One region of the Pseudoalteromonas sp. Isolate3 genome, then DNA from elsewhere that is predicted to be linked to it. Evidence: predicted binding sites of a transcription regulator. Region 1 holds the regulator's gene; the other holds the start of a gene.
What was found. The regulator LexA, encoded in region 1, represses DNA repair genes until DNA is damaged. The targets are predictions, from matches to a motif close to TACTGTATNNNNATACAGTA.
Positions count from the first base shown of each region.

Region 1 (14,102 bases):
GCTTCAATGCTGCATAAGCAAGTGCCAGCGGCACAAAACAGCATAAAACGAATAAACTAAGCGGGTTTATTTTCATAACCTCTCCTTCTCATCGCAAAATAAGCAATAACCACACAAGCTAAGCCAATTAATAACCACTGAACGGCATAGGCGTAATGTTTATCTGGCCCCATCACGACACTCTGATAATGCGGAGTTGCGATACCATCAGCTTCATTGCGATAACCAATAAAGCCTTGTAAGGGCATTGCTAATTGAGTACTCAAAATTGCTAAATCAATACCTTGAATTCGCTTTGGCCACCCTTGTTCTGCACCAATCTCATCGGCAAGCGTAAAACCTTGTAAGTTACCTTGTTTCAATTGCACTGTGGCCGTAAAACGTGTTGATTCTGGCCACACAACGGTTGGCAATTGGCTCCGGTTTGTAGGGGCTTTTAGCCAACCAAAGTTAACAATTAAAGGGGCAGTTTCACCTGCAATAGTCATAGCTACAAGTAAGTCATAGCCCACTTGTCCCTGATAGATTTGATTATCAAGCAGCCAGTACTGTTGTTTATTTACCTCGCCAGAGACCTTAACTTGCAAACCCGTTTTATTTAGCTCTGTAGGTAGACTTTGCAGCGCTTGCCAGCTCAAAATTCCTTGTTCTTTCGAAACGGCCAACTGGCTTAGTTGCTGCTGTTTTTGCTCGCCTCGTTGGTATTGCCAAACGCTTAGTCGTAAACAAATAAGCACTGCTAGTATCACAACGCAAATTGCGATAATTGAGCTAAGCTTTTGTTTACGCCATAAAATTAACTGCATTTGGATTACCTAATATGATTAAAATCATTATTGTTTTGTTATTACTTTATATTCTGTTCAACCTATTTAGAGCGCTGTTTGTGATGATGTCAGCAAAAGAGCACTCGAAACCTATGTCGCATTACCTAGGTCGTCGAGTGCTGTTTTCAGGTATTGTGCTGATCCTCATTATTGCCGCAATGAAATTGGGCTTTATTCACACCAACCCCTCGCCGCTTCACAAAGCTACAGCACGTACACAAATACAAATAAACACAACCACACCACATCAACAAAGTGCCAATACCAAGCAGCCGCTTGAAAGGCAAAATGCTTTTCACTCGTGAAGTGGCCTTTAAAAATTCTAAGTAGCACCACAAATAAAATAATAGTGCCTAATGTCACGTGCATACCGTGAAAGCCTGTTAACAAGAAAAAGGTATTTCCGTACACTCCCGCATCAAGGGTTAACCCTAAATCACGATAAGCATGCATATACTCGTAAACTTGTAAGCCAAGGAAAATCACACCTAATAGCACGGTTAAAGATAAGAACACCTTAAGAGCGCCACGCTTATTGTTTTCCATAGCAACATGAGCAAAGTGAATTGTGACCGAAGAGGTAAGTAGAATAAGCGTATTGATCAGGGGGAGACCTTGCCAGCCCATAGCCTGTGTTGTCTCGCCCGATGGCGTGGTTAACAGCGGCCATACAGCTTCAAAGGTTGGCCAGAGTACTTCGTTGGTCATGGCATTATTACCAGCGCCCCCAAGCCAAGGCACTGAAATCATTCGAGCGTAAAAAAGAGCGCCAAAAAATGCCATAAAAAACATGACCTCAGAGAATATAAACCAGCTCATACCTTGTCGGAATGAGCGGTCCATTTGTGCTGAGTAAAGCCCTTTATGAGACTCTTCAATAACGTTTTTAAACCAACTAAAAACCATATAAATTAATATGGCAATGCCAAGATACAATACATACTGGCCATTACAGCCTTCACCACTGACTTGCATCACAGTTAAACCAGCACCGACAGCAATTAAAAACATCGCGATGGCGCCCACTATTGGCCAAGGGCTTTGTGCTGGAACATAGTATTTTTCGTAGTTTTGATTCATTTTGTTTGCTCCCAATTAGCAATTAGCTTGGCGGCTTTTAATCGTTTTTAGCCACAACATGCCCGCTAATATCAAACACGGTATACGACAATGTCAGTTCCTCAACATCGTCGGGTAACTCAGTATCAACATAAAACAACAAGGTAAATTCCATTTCTTCACCGGCTTTCATTGGCTGCTGATCAAAGCAAAAACAGGCGATTTTATGTAAATACTTTGCCGCTTTTCCCGGTGATACCGATGGAATTGCTTGCATGACTTTGTCTTCATTACTGGTGTTTTTTGCTGAGAATTTAACTTCACGCATGGCACCAGGTTGTACCGCCACGCTGTATTGCTCAGACTGCACCTTAAATGGCGCGCCGCTTTGAGCGTGAGTCGTAAAGCTGACATCAACTTGACGCTGTGTATTTATTGATTCACTCGCGCTCGCTTTTTCTAATGATGGCTTACCATTCAACCCTGTAACGTCGCAAAACACGTCGTAAAGCGGCACCATTGCAAAAGCAAATGCGAACATGAGCAAGCATGTAATCAGCAGTTTTTTTAGCAAAGGTGCATGGTTCATTACTTAATCTCCGGCGGTGTTTCAAAAGTGTGGTAAGGCGCTGGAGAATCTACTTCCCACTCTAAACCTTCAGCTCCATCCCATACTTTGGCAGGCGCTTTTTCGCCACCTCTAGCACATTTAAATACCACCAACACAAACAACAGTTGTGATAAGCCAAATGCAAAACCACCAATACTGATAATGGCGTTAAAGTCAGCGAATTGCAGAGCATAGTCAGGAATACGACGCGGCATACCGGCAAGGCCAACAAAGTGCATAGGGAAGAACAGCACGTTGACACTGATTAGCGATAGCCAGAAATGCCATTTCGCCAGCGTTTCGTTGTACATGTTGCCAGTCCATTTCGGTAACCAATAATAGGCTCCCGCCATAATTGAGAACACGGCTCCTGTCACGAGCACATAATGGAAGTGTGCCACCACAAAATAGGTATCGTGATACTGGAAATCTGCCGGTGTAATGGCAAGCATCAAGCCAGAGAAACCACCTAAGGTGAATAACACAATAAAGGCGATGGCAAACATCATCGGAATTTCAAAGCTAATTGAACCGCGCCACATGGTGGCTACCCAGTTAAACACTTTAACGCCCGTTGGCACCGAAATGAGCATTGTGGCGTACATGAAAAACAACTCGCCGGCTACAGGCATGCCTGTGGTAAACATATGATGTGCCCAAACGATGAAGCTCAGCAGCGCAATGGATGAGGTTGCATACACCATAGAAGCATAGCCAAATAACTTTTTGCGTGAGAAGGTCGGCACAATAGTCGAAATAATCCCAAAGGCTGGCAAAATCATGATGTACACTTCGGGGTGACCGAAGAACCAGAAAATGTGCTGGAACATCACAGGATCACCACCACCTGCCGCATCAAAAAAGCTTGTTGCAAAGTATTTATCTGTCAGCACCATAGTGACAGCCCCAGCTAAAACAGGCATAACAGCGATCAATAAGAATGCTGTGATTAACCAAGTCCAAACAAATAGCGGAAGCTTCATCCAAGTCATACCCGGCGCTCTTAGATTGACGATAGTCACGATAACGTTAATCGCCCCCATAATTGAGCTAATACCCATGATATGTATGGCAAATACAAACAGTGCAGTGTTATCGTTACTATAAGTGGTGGAGAGTGGTGCGTAGAATGTCCAGCCAAACGCAGGACCACCACCTGGCATCAGTAACGAAGCCAACAGGATTAAAAATGCGAAAGGTAATATCCAAAAGCTCCAGTTGTTCATGCGTGGCAGTGCCATATCAGGTGCACCAATCATCATAGGCACCATCCAGTTAGCAAGCCCAGTAAATGCGGGCATAACGGCGCCAAACACCATGATCAAACCATGTACCGTGGTCATTTGGTTAAAAAAGTGCGGATCAACTAACTGTAATCCTGGCTGAAATAGTTCAGCGCGGATCACCATAGCCATCGCTCCACCAATCAAGAACATGGTAAGAGAAAAAATCAGGTATAAACTCCCGATGTCTTTATGATTGGTGGTGTAAAGCCAACGCTTAAAACCTTTAGCAGGATGATGATGGTCGTGATGCGCATGCCCAGTTGCTTGCTCATTAATAACGTTACTCATTATTTCGCCTCCGCTGCTGCATCAATCGCGGCTTGAATTTGACTCGGTTGGATCACATCGCCGGTATCATTACCCCATGCATTTCGCTTATAGGTAATAACCGCAGCAAGTTGCTTAATTGAAAGCTGCTTATCAAACGCTTGCATCGCCGTACCAGGGCGGCCATGTAACACGATATCTATGTGATCTTTTACATCACCTAATACAATGGGACTGCCTTTAAGTGCAGGAAACACGCCTGGTAAGCCCATACCAGTAGGCTGGTGACATGCAGCACAACTTGCCATATACACTTGCTCACCTAAGACCATAAGCTCTTCTTTAGGTAATGTTTGATCAAGCAAAGCAGCATCAGCGGCTGCTGCATTAGCCTTTTCTTCCTTAGCATCTGCAAGCCAATTAGCAAATTCATCTTCAGGTAAGGCTTTCACCACAACAGGCATAAAACCATGATCTTTACCGCATAGTTCTGCACATTGACCACGGTAAACACCTGGTTCGTTAATACGTGTCCACGCTTCATTGATAAATCCCGGGTTTGCGTCCTTTTTAACTGCAAAATCAGGAACCCACCACGAATGAATAACATCGTCTGAGGTCATTAAAAAGCGGACTTTTTTATTGATAGGAAGCACTAGCGGTTTATCTACCTCAAGCAAATAATGCTCCGTTTTTTCTGCCTGATTGTCTATTTGATCTTTTTGTGTAGATAGGATTGAGTAATAGGCTATATCTTCACCCATATATTCGTAATGCCACTTCCATTGCGAGCCTGTCACTTTAATTGTGATATCAGCTTTAGAGGCATCTTCCATAGCAATGAGAGTTTTTGTGGCAGGCACAGCCATGGCTATTAAGATGACAAATGGAATGGCAGTCCAAAGTATTTCAACTTTTGTACTTTCATGAAATTGGGCAGGCTTGGCCCCTTTAGATTTACGGTGGTGTATTAAAGCCCAAAACATCACCGCAAATACGATGATGCCGATTACACAACAGATAATAAATATCGTCATGTGTAACTCATAAACATTATTACTTATATCAGTCACCCCTTTTCGCATATTGTATTGACTATTTGCCAATACAATTTCTGGGAGTGCAACCAATATAAGCCACAAGGCGTAACGCAGTTTACCCATGTGACGGCTCCTTTAGATGCTATTGCAAGACGCAAAGCGAAAAGGCGATACAGCAAGGTGCCCATTCGTTTTTTTTATTGTTCAGAGCGACTACGTATCATTTTAACTCACTTATGATACTGGCCCCCTGTCTAACACCTCGCACATTTTTGTGTCTTTTTATTAATCAGGTGTTAATACATTGCTTTAACCAATTAGTTAAAAAATGACCAATAAGCAAGTTTTAGTGATAATAAATGTTTATTTTGGTGCAGAAATAACAACTATAATCAGCGCGTTATTTAATGTTGTGGTTTACGAAGAATATACAAAAAGAGAGGAAAACTGTGCCATATAAGGCTTTAAATAAAGAGTAAGGATTCACAAATCCTAATTAAGTGGCAAAAACACAATGGCGCACCAAATTGAGTCAATTTAGCGCACCAAATAAGGGACAACTACATCCAGTCAGCGTTACGAATGACTCCTACAGCTAACCCTTCAATATTGAAAGATTCATGCTCAAGGTCAACCTCAATAGGTGAGAACTCTTCGTTTTCAGCGTGTAAAAGTACTTTCCGACCTGCTTTTTCTAGCCGCTTAACAGTTACATCTTCATCAACTCGAGCTACAACAACTTGTCCATTTTCAGCAACTTGCGTTCTATGTACTGCAAGCAAGTCACCGTCCATAATACCAATATCTTTCATACTCATGCCATTTACACGTAGTAAAAAGTCAGCGGCTGGTTTAAATAACGTAGGGTCAACTTGGCAATGACTTTCGACATGCTCTTGAGCCAAAATTGGCTCACCAGCTGCAACACGGCCAATCAAAGGTAAACCTAACTGCTCAGGTTCATCTTCTTCAATCAACTGAATACCACGACTCGCTCCAGGCTTCATTTTGATCATGCCTTTTTTTGCCAGTGCTTTTAGATGTTCTTCAGCGGCGTTGGCACTTTTAAAACCCAATGTTTGAGCTATTTCAGCGCGTGTTGGCGGCATGCCTGTATCTTTAATAAAGACTTTAATTAGTTCTAAGATTTGCGATTGGCGTTTAGTTAATGGGCGCATACAACTGGTTTTCCATACAGTACATTTAACTGTGAGTATATACAGTTATTTGAAAATCGCAAATTTAAATTAACTCCATCATATTGCTACAAAACTAACATTGAACCGCAATGAAAGATGCCATAAGGTATTAGCTTTAATTCGCATGTTAAGGAAACACAATGAGTATTTGGCACCATCCAATCACGCTGGAGCAATGTAAAGACTTGGAACAAGGAGTAACCGGGCAAGGCACTTTAATGAAAACGATGGGTATTGAGGTGACTGAAATTGGCGATGATTATTTAGTGGCCACCATGCCTGCAATTCCTGAACACCATAACCCTATGGGCATGGTTCATGGCGGAGCAAACGTTGTGTTAGCAGAAACAGTGGCAAGCTATGCAGCCAACTTTGTGATTGATTTCAATAAATTCTATGCTGTTGGTCAAGAGATTAATGCCAACCACATAAAAGCGTCTCGAAAAGGGACATTAACGGCAACGGCCAAACCACTTCATTTAGGTAAGCGCACCTCTGTTTGGGATATCAAAATTACCAATGCTGCTGGGGAGCTGTGCTGCGTATCAAGAATGACCGCAGCAGTCGTAGAGCGCTAAATCCAGTTTACTTTTCGACTGGATAAATAGTAATTTCAATCCCTGCGCCAATTGCTGAGATACGTAACAAGGTATCTGCATGCAGGGGTTGGTTAAAGCACTTTGGCGAGTTACCCGATTCAAAACCTAAATCAAATGTACGTTTTGAACAAGATAACCACTGCTTTAATGCATTGCGCGAGCAAGATTCAATTAATTCGCAAAGCTGGTTAATCGCTTTGTCTGGAGAGCTGATATCTGCAGTTGCTTCAATGCGTGCAAGTTGACGGTATTCATCTTGGTCATAATGTAAAACCATAGCGTTTTTCTTCAAATCAGCAACAAGCGCACTAATATCGTGCTTTGATTCAAGCTCCAGATCTACATTTAAAAATTGAATTTCCGACATACTCTCGTTTTTATCCTCTATTGATATCGACTGAAACTTTAACTCAGTTTTGTATATATACCAAATCTAGAATACAGTTAATGCGACATTTTGCCGCATTGGCAATACAGCTAAACAACCTAAAATAGCGCCCATACAACAATAATAACGGGGTGGTAATGAATAAACGCATGTTCAAATATGCTCGTAAAGGGCATAAATGGCTAGGCTATTTACTTGCTTTGCAGATCTTTTTTTGGCTATTAGGTGGGCTTGTAATGAGTTCATTGCCGCTTGAAAAAGTGCATGGAAAACATCTAGCAAATCGCAGTCTAAGTAACCCTTTCTTAGTGTCAGACTACTCTGCTTCTATCGATAAAATAACGGCACAATTTGAACAAATTGAAAGTATCAAGTACAGCCACTTTTTAGAGTCGCCAATCATAGAAGTCACGGCACCGAGCGGCTCCTTTAATTTTGATGGCAGAACAGGTGATAAAATGCCTGCGCCGAATAAAGCACAAATAATTGAAAACGCGAGAACTCACTTACTTATTAACGCAAATATCACGCAAGCACAGCTGTTAACCAAAGGACCAAGAGAAGTGGCTCACAAGGCCAATGTTTGGCAAGTGAGTTTTGATGATTGGCTGACAACAACCTTATATTTAGATAGCCAAACCGGTAAAGTCATTACAGTGCGCAGCTCCCTATGGCGCATTTTCGACTTTTTCTGGATGCTACACATCATGGATTATGATGAGCGCGAAAACTTTAATAACCCACTTCTAATTAGCTTTTCGGCCACCAGCGTACTGTTTTGTATTACGGGGATTATTTTATTGCTACAGAACATTCGTTTAAAACGTAAAAAGCCTGCTAAACGTGCTGGTCAATCAAAATAGGGTTGCCATCTGGGTCGGTGATAATAAAACTCGCGTCACCGGCTTTTTGTATTTCTAACCCTTGTTGCTGAAAATGCGCGGCTAATTGCTCAAAAGTGGCAAACTCTACCAGTGCCTCAGCATTTTGATCCCAGCCTGGATTAAAGGTCAGCATGGTTTTATCAAACATGCCTTGAAACAAACCTATTAAATGTTCGCCGTTTTTCATAATTAACCAATGCTGCTCGATTTCGCCGGCAAATTCTTTAAAGCCTAGTTTTTCATAAAACTGCTTTGAAGCATGAATATCTTTCACATTTAAACTCACAGAAAAGGCACCTAATAACATAGTTGTAATTCCTCTAATAAACGGCCTAACAACTATAGCTGAGTTGAAAAACTTTTCCTTTTTAGAATAGTAGCTCTAAAATGGCTGCTCCTGTAGTTCACTGATGTGATGGATATGCGTTTATTTCTATATTTAACCCTTTGTTTAATTTTTACTTCCCCTGTATCCGCTAAACAATTTTCGAGCTTTTACAGTGCAAAAAAGCACTTAATTAAGAATCTACCAAGCAATAGTAAAAGCTTATATTGTGGCTGCGATATAAAGCGCCAAGGTAAAAAGCTTGTACCAGACCCTGAAGCTTGTGGTTATATTCCAAGAAACGCCATTACCCGCTCAGGAAACGAAAACGCTCGAGCAAAAAGAATAGAATGGGAGCATATAGTACCTGCGTGGGAGTTTGGTCATCAATTACAATGCTGGCAGGATGGCGGACGTAAAAACTGCATTAAGGTCAGTGAAAAGTTTCGTCAAATGGAAGCCGACATAAATAACCTCGCTCCAGCTATTGGCGAGATCAATGCAGACCGTTCTAATTTTCGCTACGGAATAGTCGCAACATCTAGTGCCAGTTATGGAGCTTGCCCAGTAAAAATCGATTTTAAGCAACGTGTATTTGAGCCACCGATTTATGCAAGAAAGCAAATAGCCGATACCTACTTTTATATGCAAAAAACCTATGGCTTAAAAATATCTAACAAACAACGTAAGCTATTTGAGTCATGGCAGAAGCTCAAAGTAGCTGAAATTAGTAACCGTAAGTCTTTATAACTAAAAGCACATTCATTTACATTTGAGGCGCTACAATTTATTGCTTTCAGATACAGTAATTGCTAATTTTTAAGAAATACTATCGGAAAGGAAGCAAATATGTTTAACAATAATAAACTCGCCTTAGCAATATTTTTAGCAGTCTCAGGCGCGTCTCTATCTGGCTGCGGTGGCGGCGGTGGCTCTTCGAGCAATAACAACACAACAAACCCGCCACCAACAAGTTCAGAACCCACTTGGACCGCTGGTGTTTTTGAGCCATCAAGTGAATTTAAAGATCAATGCGCCGTTCCACGAACAGGCAATGATCCTTATAACAATAATCAGCCTTACCCAGATAATGCTGGCTCTGAGTTTACCGAGAAGATGTGGTTACGTTCATGGAGTGACGAAACCTACCTTTGGTACGACGAAATAGAAGACAATAATCCTGATAATTTCAGCTCTGTCGCCGCTTATTTTGACCAGTTAAAAACATTCGAAACGACGGACTCGGGTTCTTTTAAAGATAACTTTCATTTTAGCAGACCTACTGAAGAGTATTTTAAAGAAGCTCAATCTGGGGTTGTTTCTGGTTATGGAATTAATTGGGTATTTATCAGTAATGTTCCGCCACGAGAGCTACGTGTTGCCTATTTAGAGGATGACTCACCTGCTGCAAATGCAGGGTTACAACGCGGTGATACTATTTTAATGGTTGACGACGTTAGTATTGACACTAATACCCAACAAGGCGTAGATATTTTAAATGAAGCGCTATTTAGACCTACGGCTGGTGACGCCCATAACTTTGTTGTACGCAGTAATGATGGTACTGAAAAGTCGTTTACTCTAGTAGCCGGTAATATTGCTCAAACGCCCGTTCAGAATGTTGATACCTTAACAACTGAGAACGGTACAAAAGTTGGGTATATGCAATTTAATAGCTTTATCAGCATTGCTCAACCTGAACTGATAAGTGCTGTGAATAAGTTCAAAGCTGATAATATTGATGAGTTGGTTATCGATTTTAGATATAACGGCGGCGGTTTATTAGCGCTTTCATCGCAGCTTGCATATATGGTTGCGGGTCCTGCTAATACCGATGATTTCTATTACTATCAAACGATTCAAAACGACAAACAGCCGCAAGAGGCTCCTTACCCATTTATTGACCGTGAAATAGATTACTCTACATTTCAAACAACCAATAGCCGACTTCCTGATCTCAACTTATCTAAAGTATATGTACTAAGTACAGCCGGAACTTGTTCTGCGTCAGAAGCGTTTATAAATGGTTTAAAAGGTATAGATGCAGAAGTCATACTTATTGGTGATACGACCTGCGGCAAGCCTTATGGCTTTACACCCACTCATAATTGCGCCACCACTTACTACACTATCCAATTCTCTGGAGCTAATGATAAAGGCTTTGGGGAATATGCTGACGGTTTTAAACCAACTCCTTCACCTCAGTTTGATGCGGACATAAAAGGCTGCGAGGTTACAGATGACTTTGATCACAAACTAGGTGATAGCGAAGAGAGCTTATTAGCAACCGCGCTTTATCACATTGAAAATAATACCTGCCCAATTGTGGTGGAGTCCTCAAGTGCTAAGCAACCAAGCTTTACATCACAAGCAATTCAAGAAACAGGGCTACCACTTACAATTAAGCAGCCGCTTTACAAAAATAATATGGATTTAACCCGTCCGCTACCAGCGAAGGAAGGTAATAATGAATAAAACACTGTTATTAACCTGCACTTTACTGGCAAGCTTAGCGGGCTGTAAAAGTACCCAAGCGGAGCAACCGCAAGATGCTACGCTTGTTCGCGTAAATCCAGGTGTGATTACGGAGTTACAGCAGGCTATTCAATCCGCCAAAGGTGGTGCTATCGTCACACTAGCCGACAATGTATTTACTAAAAGTTCAGAGCTATTGATTGATCACGGCACCAACAAAGGGCCGGATGGCCTCCCTATTATGGGCGCTCATGCAATTCCTTCTGAGAAATTTGTTTTACAAAAATCAGGTGAGCAATGCCTACTTTACTACCCTAAAAAAGAGCTACGTATTCCACTACCTAATGTAGAGTGCGAAGTAAACTAACAAAAGGCGCAGCAAAAGCTGCGCCTTTTTTCATTATAGCGTTTGGTGAGGTCCAAACACCTCATAATGAATTCGTTCACTTGCAACCCCTAAACTTAGCAGCTGCTCTTTTATCATTGCCATAAATGCGATTGGACCACATAGGTAAAAGTCTGCCTCGCTAATTGGTAAGTTATCAGCAATGTGATTTACATCCATTAAGCCCGCAAAGTCCCCTCCCTTGCCATCCTTAAACCAAGAAACACAATTAAATAACGCATGTGCTTGCTGTTGCTTTAGTAAATACTCATCAAAGGCAAACTGCGTTTGACTATCACAAGCATGCAAGTAATGGATTGGCTTGCTATGTTGATTGTTCAATAATGTTTCAAGCATCGCCATCAATGGAGTTTGACCAACACCCGCCGAAATTAGCACAATAGGGGAATCAATTTCACGAAGCACAAAATCACCTGCGGGTGGATAAATTTCTACTTCATCACCCTCACATAAACTGTGTAAATAATTAGACACTAAACCTTCTTTTTTCACGCTAATGCGATAATTGCGGCCATTACTTTGCTGCGATAAAGAGTATTGCCTAACTTGAGTTAAATCACTCTTCGCTGGCTTTACTTTAATCCCTAAATATTGACCCGGTAAATACGCTACAACAGGCTTTGCATCAGTAGGCGTTAATGTAAAACTACAAATTTGCGCAGATTCCATACGTTTTTCTGTAATGGTGAAAGTGCGGGTACCAAACCAGCCGCCCGTTGCCTTTTTGTTTTTTTGATATAACGCCATCTCCTCGTTGATACATACATCAGCCAATAGGGAATAGGCTTCACGCCAAGCATACTCGACCTCAGGCGTAAATTGCTCAGGCAGTAACTCTTTTAAAGTTGCAATCAAATGCCCACCAACAATAGGGTAATGTTCTGGCAAAATATGGTAACTGGTGTGTTTATGGTTAATACGCGCAAGCGTACCTTTCAATACTGCCAAATTATCAATATTTGCAGCATAGGCAGCCAAGGCATTAAACAACGCAAATTGTTGAGTACCTGATTGCTGGTGAGTCATATTAAAAATATTTTTAAGCTCTGGATTGTAGCTAAACATACGATCATAAAAATACTCAGTAACTTGAGGTCCTGCTTCTGCAAGCAACGGCAAAGTACTTTTAACAATCTGGATCGTTTTTTTAGATAACATAGTTTTTCCTATTAGAGAGTTTAACCGCGGCGACCATCAACACGACGATTCACTAAGATGGGCGCACAATGAAATAAAAATAAGCTAAAGCCAACAACCCACAACAAAGCACTTAACTGCCATGTAAGATGGTGACCTAAAAAAGGAGGAAGTACCGAGCGTACAATGGCAGCGAAAGCAATTAATACGAATGCCATACTAATAAACGTAGGGACTTGCAGTGCCCGGCCAGTATGGCCATGAGATACACGCACCATCATGGCAATTATCATCAAGCCAATGGTGCCGACAGTGATCAGGTGAAGTGCGTCTTTGAATAAAATACTGGCACTATAAAAACTTAATGCAATGAGCCCTAAACCCACAGATAAAGCCCAATAAGCTAAGTGCAATGACCAAAGCAGAGGTACTTTTAAAACCCCTCTTTGCCACCACAAAACACACCTTGTGGCATGTAAACTAGCAAGCCAAGCAAAAATCCAACCAGTGCTCATCGCACTAAAAAACAGCTGACTCATAAAGAACCATGTAATGGCAAAAAATGAGCTAAACACAACTAATTTATCAAGCTTTGGCGTTCTAACTTGCTCACTCAAGTTAAGACCTCGCGCGGTAAAAAACGGCACGACTCGACCAGCTAGAACGCCAACTAGAAGAGTCATGATCAGCACGCCAGTATCAACAACACTAAGCGCAAGCGACATTTTATTAAGCACAACTAAGCTCAAAAAAATCATATTTAGCGCACAAAGCAAAGATGTGATAACGATAAATAAATAGTTGTGGTTACTTTTCGCTTGTATCAGCATGTCAGCTAGAATAATAATCCCAGCCAGCCACCATGCTAGCTGCAATATACTTACAATATAAAGGTTTAGCTGTTCGACCCCAGCAATATCAATAAAAAAACTAAGCCTTGCAGCAAGCCAGATAACACTGAGCAAACAAAGCTTAATGCCACTGACACTAGGGACGCCTGTCCATGTTTGCGCAGCGGTTAGCAAAAATCCCATAGCAACTATGCCAGCAAAGCCAAACAACATTTCATGAGCATGCCAAAGGGTTGCCGGCAATGCTAAATACCAATGCGCAACTCCCGCCAAAATTAATAACCAGTAACTCATTGCAAACACAGCTAGAACACTAGCAGCCAAGAAAAAAGGCCTAAATGCTAATGCCCATAACGGCCACTGATTGATTTGATAAAATTTAATACTACTTGGCATAGGTTCAGTTAAGTTAATGACTTTCATTAGGGCTCTCAGCGTTTAATTTCCTTAGCTATTGCACAGTTCGAGCCAAAAATAAAAACCAATAAATATCAACACATTAAAATTAAATACTTGATAAAAATGTCAAAATGACACACTATCAAAAGCATCAAAAAAACATATTCAGGTCAAATTGACATGCCACTCAAAAAATCAATTCTTGATGTTGCACTTGCCCTTACGAAAGCAAGCAGTGTTGATCACAATTTCAGCTATTTATTGAGTTGCATTAATGATTGGGTTGAATGTGATGCAGTCGCCTTATTATTAAAACAAGGCGATGTATTAAAGCCCGTAGCCCAGCAAGG
Region 1 covers NZ_JAKEVN010000045.1:441-14,542, forward strand. The annotation lists gene L1D46_RS10680 (transmembrane cytochrome oxidase associated protein) at 1-76, opposite strand, end outside; gene L1D46_RS10685 (SURF1 family protein) at 57-806, opposite strand; gene L1D46_RS20980 (DUF2909 domain-containing protein) at 821-1,132, shown strand; gene L1D46_RS10695 (cytochrome c oxidase subunit 3) at 1,032-1,907, opposite strand; gene L1D46_RS10700 (cytochrome c oxidase assembly protein) at 1,945-2,475, opposite strand; gene ctaD (cytochrome c oxidase subunit I) at 2,475-4,070, opposite strand; gene coxB (cytochrome c oxidase subunit II) at 4,070-5,212, opposite strand; gene lexA (transcriptional repressor LexA) at 5,650-6,267, opposite strand; gene L1D46_RS10720 (PaaI family thioesterase) at 6,429-6,866, shown strand; gene L1D46_RS10725 (hypothetical protein) at 6,874-7,254, opposite strand; gene L1D46_RS10730 (hypothetical protein) at 7,413-8,138, shown strand; gene L1D46_RS10735 (VOC family protein) at 8,113-8,466, opposite strand; gene L1D46_RS10740 (endonuclease) at 8,575-9,234, shown strand; gene L1D46_RS10745 (S41 family peptidase) at 9,334-10,959, shown strand; gene L1D46_RS10750 (hypothetical protein) at 10,952-11,326, shown strand; gene hmpA (NO-inducible flavohemoprotein) at 11,360-12,523, opposite strand; gene L1D46_RS10760 (NnrS family protein) at 12,544-13,776, opposite strand; gene norR (nitric oxide reductase transcriptional regulator NorR) at 13,933-14,102, shown strand, end outside.

Region 2 (6,168 bases), on a different contig from region 1:
TAAAACCTTCTTTTAGTAGACCGTAGTTCCCTGAATTACTTCCTTCAACTTGTTGTTTGCCCGCATCCTTATGCGGGCTTTTTTTTGCCTGCGCAAACGCCAACGAGAATACATATCAAAAACTTAACAGCATGTGAATTACAGGTGTTAGATGACTCTTGCCGGTATGCGGTATGCGGTATGCGGTATGCGGTATGCGGTATGCGGTATGCGGTATGCGGTATGCGGTAAAATCTATATTGCCATTTAAAAAGTCAACTTATCTCTATTAAAAAGCAGCCCTCTCGAGCTGCTTAATACTTATAACTTAAAGCTTTTGTAACTAACCTGAGTTTTGTTATTTATCTGGGGTTAGTCCAAAGTGCAAGTAAGCGATGTCTGATACAAGTCGTCCGCGCGGGGTACGTTGTATAAAGCCTTGTTGAATTAAAAACGGTTCTATTACATCTTCTATCGTTTCTTTTTCTTCGCCTATTGCAGCTGCAAGGTTATCAAGGCCAACTGGGCCGCCCATAAATTTTTCGATAATAGCTAATAGGTATTTTCTATCCATGTAGTCAAAACCGCTTTTATCGACATCAATCATATCGAGGGCTTGCTCTGCAACCGATGCGTTAACTTTACCGTCAGATTTAACTTGCGTGTAATCACGAACACGGCGTAACAAACGGTTCGCTATTCGCGGTGTGCCACGTGAGCGCTTGGCTATTTCTGTGGCACCTTCATTGCACATAGTTAAATCTAAAAATCTTGCTGAACGAGCAACTATTTTTGATAAATCTTCAACCGAATAAAATTCTAAACGCTGCACTATGCCAAAACGGTCTCTCAGTGGTGAGGTGAGTGAACCTGCACGGGTTGTCGCACCTATTAAAGTAAATGGCGGTAAATCAAGTTTAATTGAACGTGCGGCTGGGCCCTCACCGATCATAATATCCAGCTGATAGTCTTCCATTGCTGGATACAAAATCTCTTCGACCTGCGGGCTCAAGCGGTGAATTTCGTCAATAAACAGTACGTCACCTTCTTCAAGGTTAGTTAAAAGAGCAGCTAAATCGCCAGCTTTTTCGAGTACTGGCCCTGACGTTGTTTTAATATTAACGTTAAGCTCGTTGGCAACAATGTTTGCAAGTGTGGTTTTACCAAGACCCGGTGGACCAAATATTAATAGGTGATCCAGGGCTTCGCCACGATGGCGAGCCGCCTCGATAAATATTTCCATTTGTTGCTTAACATGCGGCTGGCCAGTGTAATCTGTTAACAGTTTTGGCCGTATGGCACGATCAACACTGTCTTCGTTACTTTGTTCACTCGCATCTATTAAGCGATCTGCTTCTATCATGGTTTACTCACAACATTGATTTTAGAGCTTCTTTAATTAGAACCTCTGTCGTCATATCTGGTTTGTTCACTGCTTTCACCGCTTTTTGTGCTTGCGGTAGCTTATAACCTAACGCCACAAGTGCAGAAACTGCATCATCGGCAGCATTATTTGCCACTAGGGTATCATCACTTGCAGGCTCAATGACGGCATTATCGCTAAATGGTGTAAATAAGTCATTACCCCAATCTTTCAGTCTGTCTTTCATTTCGAGTACTAAGCGCTCAGCAGTTTTTTTACCAACCCCCGGAAGTTTAACCAGTGTGGTTGCATCTTCATTGTTTACACAACTTACAAATTGCTGTGCTGACATACCCGATAAAATCGCAAGTCCTAACTTTGGTCCTACGCCATTAGCCTTTAATAGCTCTCTAAATAAAGCGCGCTCTGTTTTATTGTTAAAACCAAATAATAGCTGGGCATCTTCACGTACCACAAAATGGGTATAAATAATCGCTTGCTCACCTACTGCGGGTAAATCATAAAAGCAGGTCATAGGCATTTGTACTTCGTAGCCTACACCACTTACTTCAATAAGAATTTCTGGCGGCTGTTTTTCAACAAGTAAGCCATTTAATCGACCAATCATATTACTTCCTTAATCGTCCTCTTACGGTTTTGCTCGCACTGCCCGCAAGTTTAATTAAATTTTGTTCTGAGTGTGCATGGCATATAGCAATTGCTAGAGCGTCAGCGGCATCGGCTTGAGGTGTGCCTGGCAGCTTTAAAATATTCTTTACCATATGCTGTACTTGAGACTTATCGGCTCCGCCATTACCCACAACAGCTTGCTTGATTTGCCTTGCTGAATATTCATAAACTGGCAGCTCAGCCATTGAAGCGCCAACAATGGCAGCGCCACGAGCTTGACCAAGTTTAAGTGCCGAATCAGGGTTATGTGCCATAAACACTTTTTCGATAGCAAAGCTGTCTGGGGAGAATTGCTCTACCAATTGACTGATCCCTTGGTAAATCATTTTTAAACGAACAGGAAAATCGTGATCTGCCAATTTTATGCAACCACTTCCTAAATAAGTGAACTTAGCACCTTGGTGAGCAATCACGCCGTACCCTGTTAATCGTGAACCAGGATCAATCCCTAAAATAATCGCCAACTAACTGACCCATCTATTATCATTATTATCTGTGTTAATAATGCCAGAGCACTGTATAAATTACCAGTAACCAATTGCAATTCATAAAAAATGCCCGCAATTGCGAGCATTTTATAAACGCGTTTTTAGTTAGAATCTTATGCCAGTGAGCGTAATAAGCCTTGGGTATTTTTTCGCATTGTGCGCGCTATCATCAAATAACCCAAACATGCCACAAATAGGCCTCCTACTGCTGGGCCAATAAGCCAAATATGAGGATGGAATTTACCTGCTAATTCGAACATCTGTTTTTGTACTATTAACAGAGCGATGTCACTGACAATTGCAGCGACTAAACCTGCAGTAACGCCTAATAGTAAAAACTCATATAAGGTGGCATTTTTAATTAAGCGCCCTTTAGCACCTAAAGTTCTTAAGATGACAATCTCTTGCATTCGCTCCCCCAAACTTGCTTGTACTTGTGAAATAAGCACTAAAGCTCCACAGGCAACGACAATTGCTAGTACAAAACCAATCGCTAACGATACTTGCTCTATTGTTGATCGAATCTGTTTAATAAAGCTCTCAACATCTATCACGTTAACCGTTGGGTATTGACGCATTAGCTCATTAAACTCACGTTTTTTATCTGCTTTTACATTCACCGATGAAATATAAGTAGCAGGAAAACTGGCTAGCACATCAGGACTTAAAATAATAAAGAAGTTAGGTTTGAGTGTCGTCCAGTTAACTTTTCGAACACTGGTAATTTTTGCATCGAAAGACTGTGCACCTATTAAGAAAGTAAGCGTATCACCTATTTTTACATCTAAGCGTTTAAGCATAGACTCTTCAACCGATGCCTCAGCCACTGAGTTTTCACTAAACCATGCACCGTCGATAAGCTCGTTTTGATTTGGCAAGTCCTTGCGCCAAGTTAGATTTAGCTCACGGCCAATGCCAGAGCGAGCTTCTTCGTCTTTCTTTTCGTTATCTTCTTGCGATACTTCGCGGGCAACCAGCTCACCATTAACGGCGTTTACACGGCCACGAACAACAGGGTAAAAATCAGACGTTGGCATATCATTTTGCGCTAAGAAACTAGTAATAGGTTCTAGTTCTTGCTCAGTAATGTTCACTAAAAATGAATTAGGTGCATTTTCTGGAAGCTGTGACTGCCAATCCGAGATCATGTCGTTCTTCAATACAATTAAAAACAGTAACAATTTTATAGCCAATGCAAAGCTAATTAATTGTACGGCATTAACGTTGGCACGCTTTTGAATTGATGCTATCGCCAGTGACCAACTATTACCTGGGCTTAAACCGAGTTTGCGACCACCGCCAAAAATAACCTTTGATAAAGCAAATAACACCGCAATTAAAAATGCAGTTGAAAGAAACAAAATGGCACTTATTTTGATGTTATTACTAAATAACCACATGAGTAAAAACACAGTAAGCGCCGACATAGCCAAGTGCACTTTACTAACCAATAAACGGTCGCCTAAATTACGGCGAAGCACGCGCAGCGGAGGAATATCAAATAAATCGAGTAGTGGTTTAATAGAAAACATTACCGCACAAATCACGCCGGTACTAATAGCAATAATCCACGGTTTAGCAGATGCACTTGGTAGTGCTGTGCCCATGGTTTGTGCTAAATAATCTGTTGCAACTGATTGTAAGCCATAACCAATCAGTAAACCAACTATGACCGACATTGAACAAACAAGGCTCAAGTGAAGTAAATAGATTTTACGTATCATAGCGCGGCTTCCGCCCAGCGTTTTCATCATGGCAACCGGGTCATATTGACGCTCACAATACCGTTTTGCCGATACCGCAATAGCAACAGCGGCTAAAATAATGCCAAGTAAACCAGCTAGCAATAGATAGCTCTCGGCACGATTTAAACTATTAGAAATAGGAGACTGGCGGTCTTTAACACCATACCAACGCTGGTTTTCTTTCATTTGTGGTTTTAACCACGCATAGAAGGTATCTAAATTGTCTTTGCTGCCAGCATAAAGCTGACGATAAAACACTCGACTACCCGGCTGAATTACCTCTGTAACGGCTATGTCTGCTTCATTAATTAAGATTCGCTGGCTGCTTGAAAACACATTAAACGGTGCATCAGGCTCTTCGGCTACAACATGACTAGCAGTAAACGTAGCAGCGCCAAGCTCTACTTTATCGCCCACTTTAATGTTTAACGCATAAAACACTGATTCACTTAACCACACTTCACCACGACTTGGGATATCAGCAGTTACTTGTGGTTGATCAGTCAGGCTAGTTTTTACTTTTAACTCGCCTTTTAACGGATAGGTGTTTGATACCGCTTTCACCGAGCCAAGCTGCATTTCGTCACCAGCAAATAACATGGTATCGAAATAGGTTATTTTAGCGGTACGTAAGTTTTCTTGGTTGGCTTTTTCTAAAAACTCGGCAGGTAAAGCATGGTTACTTGCTAAAACGCGATCAGCAGCAATAAAGGCACTGCTTTTTTCTTCAATACTTTGACCAATTCGGTCGGTAACCATAGACAGTGTTAAAACAGTGAGAACAGCTAAGGCAATTGCTGCACTGATCACTGTTAACTCACCGCGTTTAAACTCACGTGAAAACAGTTTTAGTGCTAATTTAGCCCACATTCGCTTGCACTCCTTCGCTTTCTTTTACAGTTACTAACTGCCCTGCTTCAATGTGTAAAATTTGCTGACACTTTTGTGCAAGCTGCTCATCATGCGTTACTAAAATAAGTGTCGTGCCGTGCTCTTTATTTAATTCAAATAATAATGACTCAATTAATTTACCGTTTTTGCTATCAAGGTTCGCTGATGGTTCATCGGCAAATAAGATTTTCGGTGTGCCAATAAATGCACGCGCAATAGCTACACGCTGCTGCTCACCGCCAGATAATTGCGATGGGTAATGGCCAACACGATGACTTAGCCCTACTTTTTCAAGTAGCTCAAGTGCTTGTTGTTTCGCGTCTTTACTACCGGCAAGTTCAGCCGGTAGCATCACGTTTTCAAGTGCTGTTAAGCTTTGTACAAGCATGAAAGACTGAAACACAAACCCCACTTTTTCAGCGCGAAGTGCCGCGCGTGCTTCTTCGCCTAATTCGTGCAAAGCAGCACCATCTAAATAAATACTGCCGCTAGTTGATTGGTCAAGGCTGGCTAACAAACTTAATAAAGTAGACTTACCCGAACCAGAGGTGCCCACTACTGCAACTGAGTCACCCGACTTGACATTAAAGCTGATGTCACTGAGGATGGTCAGGTTGCCCTCAACCGTGGTGACAGTTTTAGAAAGTCCTTTAACTTGAATGATGTTTAATTGAGAAAGCGCTGACATATGATGCATCCAATCCTACGTTTTATATTCGTTTTACTGTTAGTAATCAAACCACTTACGGCAGCAGCTGACAACACAATTTTAATTTTAGGTGACAGTTTAAGCGCCGCATACGGCCTTAAACAAGAACAAGGCTGGGTTAAATTGTTACAAGATAAGTACGATGAAAATGACCAATCTGTATATTTAGTAAACGCTAGTATTAGTGGTGAAACTACCGGCGGTGCCTTAAGACGACTCGACGCGTTACTAAGTGAATTTGAACCCACTCATGTGCTTATTGAGCTTGGCGGAAACGATGGTTTACGTGGTTTCCCTATTAAA
Region 2 covers NZ_JAKEVN010000099.1:582-6,749, forward strand. The annotation lists gene ruvB (Holliday junction branch migration DNA helicase RuvB) at 338-1,342, opposite strand; gene ruvA (Holliday junction branch migration protein RuvA) at 1,350-1,970, opposite strand; gene ruvC (crossover junction endodeoxyribonuclease RuvC) at 1,972-2,496, opposite strand; gene L1D46_RS16075 (FtsX-like permease family protein) at 2,634-5,135, opposite strand; gene L1D46_RS16080 (ATP-binding cassette domain-containing protein) at 5,125-5,844, opposite strand; gene L1D46_RS16085 (arylesterase) at 5,845-6,168, shown strand, end outside.
Region 2: a site for LexA is predicted at 2,546-2,565, ahead of ruvC (crossover junction endodeoxyribonuclease RuvC). Genes of this name have one in related genera too.